DNA from 3 places in the Streptomyces sp. NPDC005803 genome. Region 3 is predicted to be linked to each of the others. Evidence: riboswitches for the same ligand, from Rfam matches in the RefSeq annotation. Region 3 holds a riboswitch; each other region holds the start of a gene.
What was found. Region 3 has a riboswitch for S-adenosylmethionine ahead of ABZ454_RS16285 (amino acid ABC transporter permease). Riboswitches for the same ligand answer to the same signal wherever they lie in the genome.
Positions count from the first base shown of each region.

Region 1: it holds a riboswitch for S-adenosylmethionine, as region 3 does, so the genes downstream of both, ABZ454_RS08730 (aminotransferase class V-fold PLP-dependent enzyme) here and ABZ454_RS16285 (amino acid ABC transporter permease) in region 3, are expected to answer to the same signal.
Region 2: it holds a riboswitch for S-adenosylmethionine, as region 3 does, so the genes downstream of both, thrC (threonine synthase) here and ABZ454_RS16285 (amino acid ABC transporter permease) in region 3, are expected to answer to the same signal.

Region 1 is NZ_JBEXXO010000004.1:338,552-341,819, reverse strand. It holds gene ABZ454_RS08740 (ubiquinol-cytochrome c reductase cytochrome b subunit) at 1-222, shown strand, start outside; gene trpD (anthranilate phosphoribosyltransferase) at 345-1,409, shown strand; SAM riboswitch class IV at 1,536-1,653, shown strand; gene ABZ454_RS08730 (aminotransferase class V-fold PLP-dependent enzyme) at 1,826-3,205, shown strand.
Region 2 is NZ_JBEXXO010000016.1:45,396-48,663, forward strand. It holds gene ABZ454_RS22585 (MoaD/ThiS family protein) at 218-496, opposite strand; gene thrC (threonine synthase) at 538-1,830, opposite strand; SAM riboswitch class I at 1,848-1,974, opposite strand; gene ABZ454_RS22595 (glucosyl-3-phosphoglycerate synthase) at 2,128-3,075, shown strand; gene ABZ454_RS22600 (trehalose-6-phosphate synthase) at 3,130-3,268, shown strand, end outside.
Region 3 is NZ_JBEXXO010000010.1:74,055-77,322, forward strand. It holds gene ABZ454_RS16275 (putative leader peptide) at 1-60, shown strand, start outside; gene ABZ454_RS16280 (glutathione S-transferase C-terminal domain-containing protein) at 193-1,080, shown strand; SAM riboswitch class IV at 1,119-1,226, shown strand; gene ABZ454_RS16285 (amino acid ABC transporter permease) at 1,551-2,531, shown strand; gene ABZ454_RS16290 (amino acid ABC transporter ATP-binding protein) at 2,528-3,268, shown strand, end outside.

The sequences.
Region 1 (3,268 bases), on a different contig from region 3:
CCGCTCGGGCCGGAGCAGCTGCACACGCTCACCGCGCACGAGCAGTACAAGCCGGTCGAGATCGGCCCGACGGTCGACGAGAACGGCGTCGAGCGCAAGGTGTCCCCGGTGCAGAAGCTGCGGGCCAGGCTCAGCAAGGCGTACTACGGCGAGAACAACCAGATCGCCAAGCCCACCGCCGAGGAGTACAAGGAGATCACCAGCGGCCACGGCCACCACTGATCACCTGAACTGATCGCCACAGCAGGAGCCCCGTCCATTCGATGGACGGGGCTCTTCGCTGTCCACGGAGGCTCGATAGGGTGGCCCCATCCCTTTATCGGCTGTGGACCCAGGAGCGGACCATGAACGTTGTGACCCCGGACGGCGGCGACAGCGTGGCGGCTCGTACCTGGCCCGGCGTGCTGACCCCCCTGCTGCGCGGCCAGGACCTGACCGCGGACGACACCGCCTGGGCGATGGACCGCATCATGAGCGGCGAGGCGACCGATGTGCAGATCGCCGGGTTCGCGGTGGCGCTGCGCGCCAAGGGCGAGACCGTCACGGAGGTCTCCGGCCTGGTCCGCGCGATGTACGAGCACGCCACGACCATCCACGTCCCCGGCCGCACGGTCGACATCGTGGGCACCGGCGGCGACATGGCCAAGACGGTCAACATCTCCACCATGTCGGCGATCGTCGTGGCGGGGACCGGCGCCAAGGTCGTCAAGCACGGCAACCGCGCCTCGTCGTCGGCCAGCGGCTCCTCCGACGTCCTCGGCAAGCTCGGTGTCAACCTGGAACTGTCCCCGCAGCGCGTCGTCGAGGTCGCCGAGGAGGCGGGCATCACCTTCTGCTTCGCCGTGAAGTTCCACCCCGCCCTGAGGTACGCGGCGAAGGCCCGGTCGGAGCTCGGCGCGCCGACCACGTTCAACATCCTCGGTCCGCTCACCAATCCGGCCAAGGTGCGTTCGCAGGCGATCGGTGTCGCCGATCTGCGGATGGCGCCCATCGTCGCGGGCGTCCTCGCCGAGCGCGGCAACTCCGCGCTGGTCTTCCGGGGCGACGACGGTCTGGACGAGCTGACCACCACCGCGACCTCCCGGGTCTGGATCGCGAGGAACGGGGCGGTGCGCGAGGAGGCCTTCGACCCGCGCGACGTGGGCCTCGACCTGGTGCCGGTGGACGCGCTGCGGGGGGCCGACGCCTCGTACAACGCCGATGTGGCCCGCCGGCTGCTGGCCGGGGAGACGGGCCCCGTCCGGGACGCCGTCCTGCTCAACTCGGCGGCGGCGCTCGTCGCGCTGGACCCGGGGGAGGGCACGCTCGCCGAGCAGCTCACCGCGGGCATCGCGAAGGCCGCCGAGTCCATCGACTCGGGCGCGGCAGGCCGGGCGCTGGAGAGATGGGTCGTGGCCAGCAACGCCTGAGCGGCTGCCGTACGGCCCTGACCGGTCGTCCGGCCGTCCCGGAGCGCACGGAACACGAGGCGGGGCGCAGTCCAGATCATGGACTGCGCCTTGCGCGTTCGCGCACGTATGGCAAGATGCTGCGCAGGTCATGAGTGACAGCGACTACGGCCCCGGCCCGCTGTCCGGCAACCCTCCGTCCGTGGCGGGGTGCCCCGGGTGAAGACCAGGCCGCAGGCAGCGAGGTCTGCGGCAAGCGCGGACCCCTCGACATCGTGAGATGTCCACCCGTGGGGTCCTGGTCCTCAGGGAGCCTCTTGTGAGCACGCGAATGCGATAGGGCTTTTCGGCCCTTCTCCGCACACCCTCTTCTTCCCTCCGTGCTGCCGCGTATCCGCAGGCACGCGGAATTCGCCTGCCTGTTACGGGAGTTCGTCATGTCTGTCCTCACTGCTGCCACCGACCAGTCGATTTGTTCCCCCCTGCCGGTTCTGGGCAAGGATGTAACGGTTCCGCTGGTCACCGGCGGTGAGGTCACGTACGCCGCGCTGGACTACGCCGCCAGCGCCCCGGCGCTGCAGCGGGTGTGGGACGACGTGGCCGCGTACGCGCCGTACTACGGCAGCGTCCACCGGGGTGCCGGCTACCTCTCGCAGCTCTCCACGGACCTCTTCGAGTCCAGCCGCGAGACCGTCGCGGAGTTCCTCGGCTGCCGTGCCGAGGACCAGGTGGTCTTCACCCGTTCGACCACCGACTCGCTCAACCTGCTCGCCGCCGCCCTGCCCGCCGACTGCCAGGTGTTCGTCTTCGAGACCGAGCACCACGCCTCGCTGCTGCCCTGGCGCGACGCCCGCGTGACGTACCTGAACGCCCCGCGCACCCCGGCCCAGGCCGTCCAGACGCTGGAGCGGGCGCTCGCCGACCGCGAGCCCTACGGGCCCGCGCTGGTCTGCGTCACCGGCGCCTCCAACGTCACCGGCGAGCTGTGGCCGGTCAAGGAGCTCGCCGCCGCCGCCCACGCCCACGGTGCCCGCATCGTGCTGGACGCCGCCCAGCTCGCCCCGCACCACCCCGTCGACATCGCCGCGCTGGACGTCGACTGGGTCGCCTTCTCCGGGCACAAGCTGTACGCGCCGTTCGGCTCGGGCGTCCTCGCCGGCCGCTCCGACTGGCTGCGCGAGGCCGAGCCCTACCTGGCCGGCGGCGGCGCCTCCCGCCAGGTGGCCCGGCGGGCCGACGGCGGGGTGGACGTCGAATGGCACACCACCGCCGCCCGTCACGAGGCCGGCTCGCCGAACGTGATCGGCGTCTACTCCATCGCCTCCGCCTGCAAGGCGCTGACCGAGGCCGGGTTCGACAGCCTCGTCGCCCGGGAACAGCGGCTCGTCGCCGCGGTCCGCGCCGGACTCGCCGAGGTCCCCGAGGTCAAGGTGCTCTCGCTGTTCGGCGACGACGCCCCGCGGGTGGGCGTCATCTCCTTCGTGGTCGAGGGCTGGAACAGCTCGCACTTCGCCGCGGCGCTCTCGGCCGAGTACGGCATCGGGGTCCGTGACGGACTCTTCTGCGCCCACCCGCTCGTGCGCACCCTGCTCGGCAGCGACCCGCAGGACGTCGGCGAGTGCGGCGCGCCCGAGGCGGAGCCGGGCCAGAAGTCCCTCAACGCGATCCGGGTCAGCTTCGGCGCCGGCACGCCGGACGAGCACATCGAGCGCTTCCTGGGGGCGGTCAAGGAGCTCGTCAGCGAGGGTGCCCAGTGGAAGTACCGCACCGAGGGCGGCCGTTGCGTCCCGGACCGGGGCGCGGCCACCCAGATCTGAGCCCCTCAGCCGGTTCGGCCGGGTACGGACCGCGGTCCGTACCCGGCCGGACGTGCTGAGCCG
Region 2 (3,268 bases), on a different contig from region 3:
TCGGGCCAGGCAAAGGCGACTTATGGCGCAAGGAGCTCGGGTACTTTGGCTGCATCTTGTCGGGGCCGGGCGCATTCTCATATGCGGGCGGCACGGGCAGCGGAGGGGGCTTCCCACACTCTACCGCGCTCAACCATGCAGAATTGCCCCCTCCGCTTCTCTCGCAGAGGGGGCAATTCCGGTGACGCGGTGAAGTCGGGCCGGCGTGGCCCGGGGCTCAGCAGCCGCCGGCGACGGCCGGGATGATCGAGATGCCGGCGCCGTCCGGGGTGACCGCGTCCAGGCCGCCCTCGAAGCGCACGTCGTCGTCGTTGACGTACACGTTGACGAAGCGGCGCAGCTTGCCCTGGTCGTCCAGGACGCGGGCGGCGATCCCCGGGTGGTCCTTCTCCAGGGACTCGATGACCTGGGAGAGGGTCGCGCCCTCGGCCGGGACCTCGGCCTGGCCGCCCGTGTAGGTGCGGAGGATGGTGGGGATACGGACCTTGACGCTCATGGTGGGTGCCCTTCCTGAAGTCTCGGGTGGTCGAAGGCTTCTCAGCCGGTGGCGAGGCCTGCGGCGCGGAAGGCGTCCAGGCTCGGGCGGATCGTGGCGGTCGCCTGCGAGGTGGCGGCCACCGCGTCCAGCGTCTTGAGGCCGTCACCGGTGTTCAGGACGACGGTGGTGAGCGCCGGGTCGAGCACGCCGGCGTCGATCAGCTTCTTCGTCACGCCGACCGTCACGCCGCCCGCCGTCTCGGCGAAGATGCCCTCGGTGCGGGCCAGCAGCTTGATCGCGTCGACGATCTGCTCGTCGTCGACGTCCTCGACGGCGCCACCGGTGCGGCGGGCGATGTCCAGGACGTACGGGCCGTCGGCCGGGTTGCCGATCGCGAGGGACTTGGCGATCGTGTTCGGCTTCTGCGGCCGGACGACGTCGTGGCCGGCCTTGAAGGCGGCGGAGACCGGGGAGCAGCCCTCGGCCTGGGCGCCGAAGATCTTGTACGGCTTGTCCTCGACCAGGCCGAGCTTGATCAGCTCCTGGAGGCCCTTGTCGATCTTCGTGAGCTGCGAGCCGGACGCGATCGGGATGACGATCTGGTCGGGCAGCCGCCAGCCGAGCTGCTCGCAGATCTCGTAGGCGAGGGTCTTGGAGCCCTCGCCGTAGTACGGGCGCAGGTTGACGTTGACGAAGCCCCAGCCCTCGCCGAGCGGGTCGCCGATGAGTTCGGAGCAGAAGCGGTTGACGTCGTCGTAGTTGCCCTCGATGCCGATCAGTTCACCGCCGTACACCGCGGCCATGACGACCTTGCCCTGCTCCAGGTCGTGCGGGATGAACACGCAACTGCGCAGACCGGCACGGGCGGCGGCGGCGCCCACGGCGCCGGCCAGGTTGCCGGTGGAGGAGCAGGACAGGGTGGTGAATCCGAAGGCGCGGGCGGCCTCGACGGCGATCGCGACGACGCGGTCCTTGAAGGAGTGCGTCGGGTTGCCGGAGTCGTCCTTGACGTACAGACCGCCGGTGACGCCCAGCTCACGGGCGAGGTTGTCGGCCTTGACCAGCTTGGTGAAGCCGGGGTTGATGTTGGGCTTGTCCGCGACGTCGGAGGGGACCGGCAGCAGCGGCGCGTAACGCCAGATGTTGTCGGGTCCGGCCTCGATGCGCTTCTTCAGCTCGTCCGGGGAGCCGCTCGGAAGGTCGTACGCCACTTCGAGCGGCCCGAAACAGGACGCGCAGGCGAAAATGGGGCCGAGTGCGAATCGCTCCCCGCATTCGCGGCAGGAAAGCGCCGCGGCGGGTCCGAGGTCCACAGCAGATTCGGTGGGTGCGGCAACAGTCTCAACAGCCATGATGGCGAGGCCCTTTCTCCTCATCTTCCTCGCGACGCATTTCGTCACGAGACGGAATTGGCACCTTCCCCACCGGACCTCGCGGTCGGCGGGAGGGTTGCCGGGACTTCAACGGGCCGTTCCCTCAGTCCCTCTGGATGAGCGCTGTGGCACTGGACCATGGATCCAGGCGTTTATCGGCGGACGGACCCCGGCATGCGACGGCCATCTGCGTTGTTCAAGACTGTAACCGAAGCATCGGACGGTTGAGATAGTCGTCCGAACCGCGAGATGGATCACATACAGGGAGTATCGACCGTGCTGGAAGAGGTCGAACGCTGGCTGACCAGGCGTTCCTGGTCAGCCGCCGACCGTCCGCTGGAGCGGCTGCTGGAGGCCAGGAAGGACGCGCACGGACCGGCCGTGAGTGTCGTCCTGCCCGCGCTGAACGAGGCGGAGACGGTCGGGGACATCGTCACGACGATCCGGCGCGAGCTCATGGAGAAGGTCCAGCTGGTCGACGAGCTGGTGGTGATCGATTCCGGTTCCACGGACGCCACCGCGCAGGTCGCCCGCCGGGCGGGCGCCCGGGTGGTCCACCGGGACGACATCCTGCCCCGCGTCCCGGCCGTCCCCGGCAAGGGCGAGGTGCTCTGGCGGTCACTGCTGGTGACCGGCGGCGACATCGTCTGCTTCATCGACGCGGACCTGAAGGACTTCTCGGCCGACTTCGTCTCGGGCATCGTCGGCCCGCTGCTGACCGACCCCTCGGTGCAGTTCGTCAAGGCGATGTACGACCGCCCGTTCGGCGACACCACGGGTCAGGGCGGCCGGGTCACCGAAATGGTGGCACGCCCGCTGCTCAATCTGCACTGGCCCCAGCTGGCCGGTTTCGTCCAGCCCCTGGGAGGCGAGTACGCCGTGCGCCGCTCGCTGCTGGAGCGGCTGCCGTTCCCGGTCGGTTACGGAGTGGAACTGGGGCTGCTGGTCGACGCCCTGCACACGGTCGGCCTGGACGCCCTCGCCCAGGTCGACGTCGGCGTCAGGAAACACCGCCACCAGGACGGCCAGGCGCTCGGCCGGATGGCGGCCGCCATCTACCGGACCGCCCAACTCCGCCTCTCCCGGGGGCATCTGGTCCGCCCGTCGCTGACCCAGTTCGAGCGCGGCGAGCACGGTTTCGTCCCGCACACGTACCCGGTGGACACCGAGGAGCGGCCGCCGATGCGGGAGATCGAGGAGTACGTTTCCCGCCGCGCCGCGTGACGTGGCCTGACTTCGCACGTTTGGGCGGTTCGTGATCGGGCTAGATTCCGCAACATGGTCTCCGCGCACGCCCCCCAGCCCGCTGCCCAGGTACTCGTCGCGTCCAACCGCGGCCCCGTCTCGTACGCGCTGCGCGAGGACGGTTCCCTCGACGCCAAGCGCGGCGGGGGCGGACTCGTCTCCGGCCTGAGCG
Region 3 (3,268 bases):
ACCTCGCGTCGGCACATCGATCTGCAGCGTGTCTGCAGTTCGATCAGCCCTCAGGGCTGAGCCGCGCCCATCCCGCGCCGAGGGATGCCCCACGATGGTGCCGTCCTGACCTGCGCATACGGGTGAGCCCCGCTCCCTCGCCCGACGTCGCTTCCGCCGCGTGTACGTCCGCGCCCGCTCCAGGGGAGATTCATGTCCGTCACACCGTTGGCCGCCCACGCCTCCGACCGACCCGCGCCCGCCTTCCGGGGCCGGATCGGCCAGGACGCGCGCAGCGGCCACTACGCCGTTCCGGGCCGCTACCGCCTCCATCTGTCGACCGCGTGTCCCGATGGCCTGCGCATCGCCGTCACCCACGGCCTGCTCGGCCTGGACACCGTCTGTCCGGCCACCTTCCTGTCGGCCGTCCCCGACTGCCCCGAGGGCGGCCACTCGGCCCTGCAACCGCTGTACGAGGCCAGCGCCCACCGATACGCCGGTCCGGCCGTCGCGCCGGTGCTCAGCGACGACTGGTCCGGACGGATCGTCAGCACGCACGCTCCGGACATCATGCGCGACCTCGCCCGCCGCTTCGGCGGCGACCGACCCTCGCCGTACCCGTGCGGCGCCGAGTCGGAGATCGAGGCCGTCGAGCGGATGTGCGCGGGCATCGAACAGGCCGCGCAGAGCGCCGGATCGGCCGGCGGCGAGCAGGCTGAGCGCGCGGCGGCGCTCGCCATGCTGCTCGAGACGCTGGGCGTGCTGGAGCGATGGCTCGTCGGCCGCACGTACATGATTCGCGACGAAATCACGGCGGCGGACGTCGAGTTGTGGGTCGCCCTGGTCCAACTCGACACCGTGCACCGCAACCACCTGGACGCCTCAGCCGTCCGGCGCATCGCCGACCATCCGACCCTGTGGGCCTACGCCCGCCACCTGGCCGCCCACCCTGCCTTCGGCGGCCACCTCGACCTCGACGGCATCGAGCGCCGTCATCACGCCCGTTGCCATGGACTGGAGGGTGCTGGAGCAGCCGTTCAGATCCTGGACTGGGCGGCACACGCGGCCCGTCAGCCGTTCCACCTGGTGGACCGGCGTTGACATTCGTTCGGGCAATTGTCTTAACTACGGCCCAGAACGGTCATGAGCGTCAGCGACAAGCCCTGGCTAGCTGACCGGCAACCCTCGCAGGCGGTGGGGTGCCCCAGGTGACGACCGGACCGATGATGTTTCGGTAAGCGCGAGGCCCACAGGGCCGGAACAGTGACGGTGACGCCATGCACGCAGCTCCCAGGACGGCCGTATGCCGCCCTCAGGGCTGCGTGCGGCCGTACGCGAACCTCCTCGTCGCCGACCGTGCTGTCGACCTGCTCCGCGTGAACAGCGCACTGTGTACGACACCGGGCCGTGCCCGCTGTCGGGGCTGACACCTCCCCGCAGCCCCCGCACTCCCTGACGCACACCGCCCGAGCGGTGTGCCGTTGTCCTCCCCGTCCCCGGTACCTCGCCGTCGTGTGCGCCCCCGCATGCCGCCGCGCCTCCGGGGTGTACCCACCCAGCCGGAGCCCACCATGAGTGAACCCCCTGGCGCCACCGTCATCCTCCCCGAGGCGCCGACCGCCGACGAACCGACGAAAGCCCCCACTGCCCAGCGAGTTCTGCCGCTACGGCGGCCAGGACGCTGGGTCGCCACCGCGGTCGTCCTGGTCCTGGCGGCCCAGTTCGTGCACGGTCTGGTCTCCAACCCCTTCTACCAGTGGGACCGCTTCGGCTACTGGTTCCTGCGGCCGAACATTCTCGACGGACTCCTCATCACCCTCGAAGTGACCGCCTACAGCGCCTTGTTGGGTCTGGTCGGCGGCATCCTGCTCGCCCTGGCCCGGCTGTCGAAGAGCCCGGTGCTGCGCGCGGTCAGCTGGGCCTACGTCTGGGCGCTGCGTTCCATCCCGCTCATCGTGGTGCTGATCTTTCTCTACAACTTCAGTGCTCTGTACAGGACGTTGAGCGTCGGGGTCCCCTTCGGCCCGGCCTTCTTCTCCTTCGACGAGTCCAGGCTCGCGACCGACATGGTCGTCGCCGTCGTCGGCCTGAGCCTCAACGAGGCGGCCTATGCGGCCGAGGTGGTGCGCGGCGGCATCCTCTCCGTCGATCAGGGCCAGCACGAGGCGGCAGCGGCGCTCGGCCTGCCGAAGGGCTACCAGTTCCGAAAGATCGTGTTTCCGCAGGCGCTGCGCTCGATCATCCCGAACTACGTCAACCAGCTCATCGGCCTGATCAAGGGCACCTCGCTGGTCTTCTACGTCTCCCTGCTGGACCTGTTCGGCTCCGCGCAGACCATGGGCTCCACCTACCCGGGCGACATCGTGCCGCTGCTGCTGGTCGTCACCGTCTGGTACCTGATCCTGACCAGCGTCGTCTCCGTCGTCCAGTTCTACGTCGAGCGGCACTACGCCCGCGGTGCCACCCGCAACCTGCCACCGACTCCGCTGCAGAAGCTCCGCACCGGGCTCACCGGCCTGCGAGCCCGCATCCGCCAGGAGGCCGCCGTATGAGCGCGAAGACACTCGAACCGCTGGCGGACGTCACGCCCGCCGCCGTCGAAGTCCACGACGTGCACAAGTGGTACGGCACCCATCGGGTGCTGGACGGCGTCGACCTGACCGTCCGCCCCGGCGAGGTGACCGTCATCCTCGGCCCCTCCGGCTCCGGCAAGTCCACCCTGCTCCGGGTCATCAACCACCTGGAGAAGCCGGAGATCGGCTACGTCAGCGTCAACGGCGAGCCGATCGGTGTGAAGCGGCAGGGCGACCGGCTCAAGGAGCTGAGCGAGCGGGCCATCCTCACCCAGCGCGGGCGGATCGGCTTCGTCTTCCAGAACTTCAACCTCTTCCCGCACCTGACCGTCCTGGACAACGTGGCCGCGGCTCCGGTCACCACCGGCCGGCTCAGCAGGCCTGAGGCGCGGCAACTCGCCCGCGAACTCCTCGACCGGGTCGGCCTCGCCGACAAGGCCGGCGCCTACCCGCGCCAGCTCTCCGGCGGCCAGCAGCAGCGCGTCGCCATCGCCCGCGCCCTCGCGCTGCGCCCCGGCGTCATCCTCTTCGACGAACCCACCTCCGCCCTCGACCCCGAACTGGTCGGCGAAGTCCTCGCCGTCATCCAGGACCTGGCGACCAGGGGCACCACCCTCGTCATCGTCACCCACGAGATCGGCTTCGCCCGCGAGATCGCCGACCGGGTCGTCTTCATCGACGGCGGCAGGATCATCGAGCAGGGCCCGCCCTCCGAG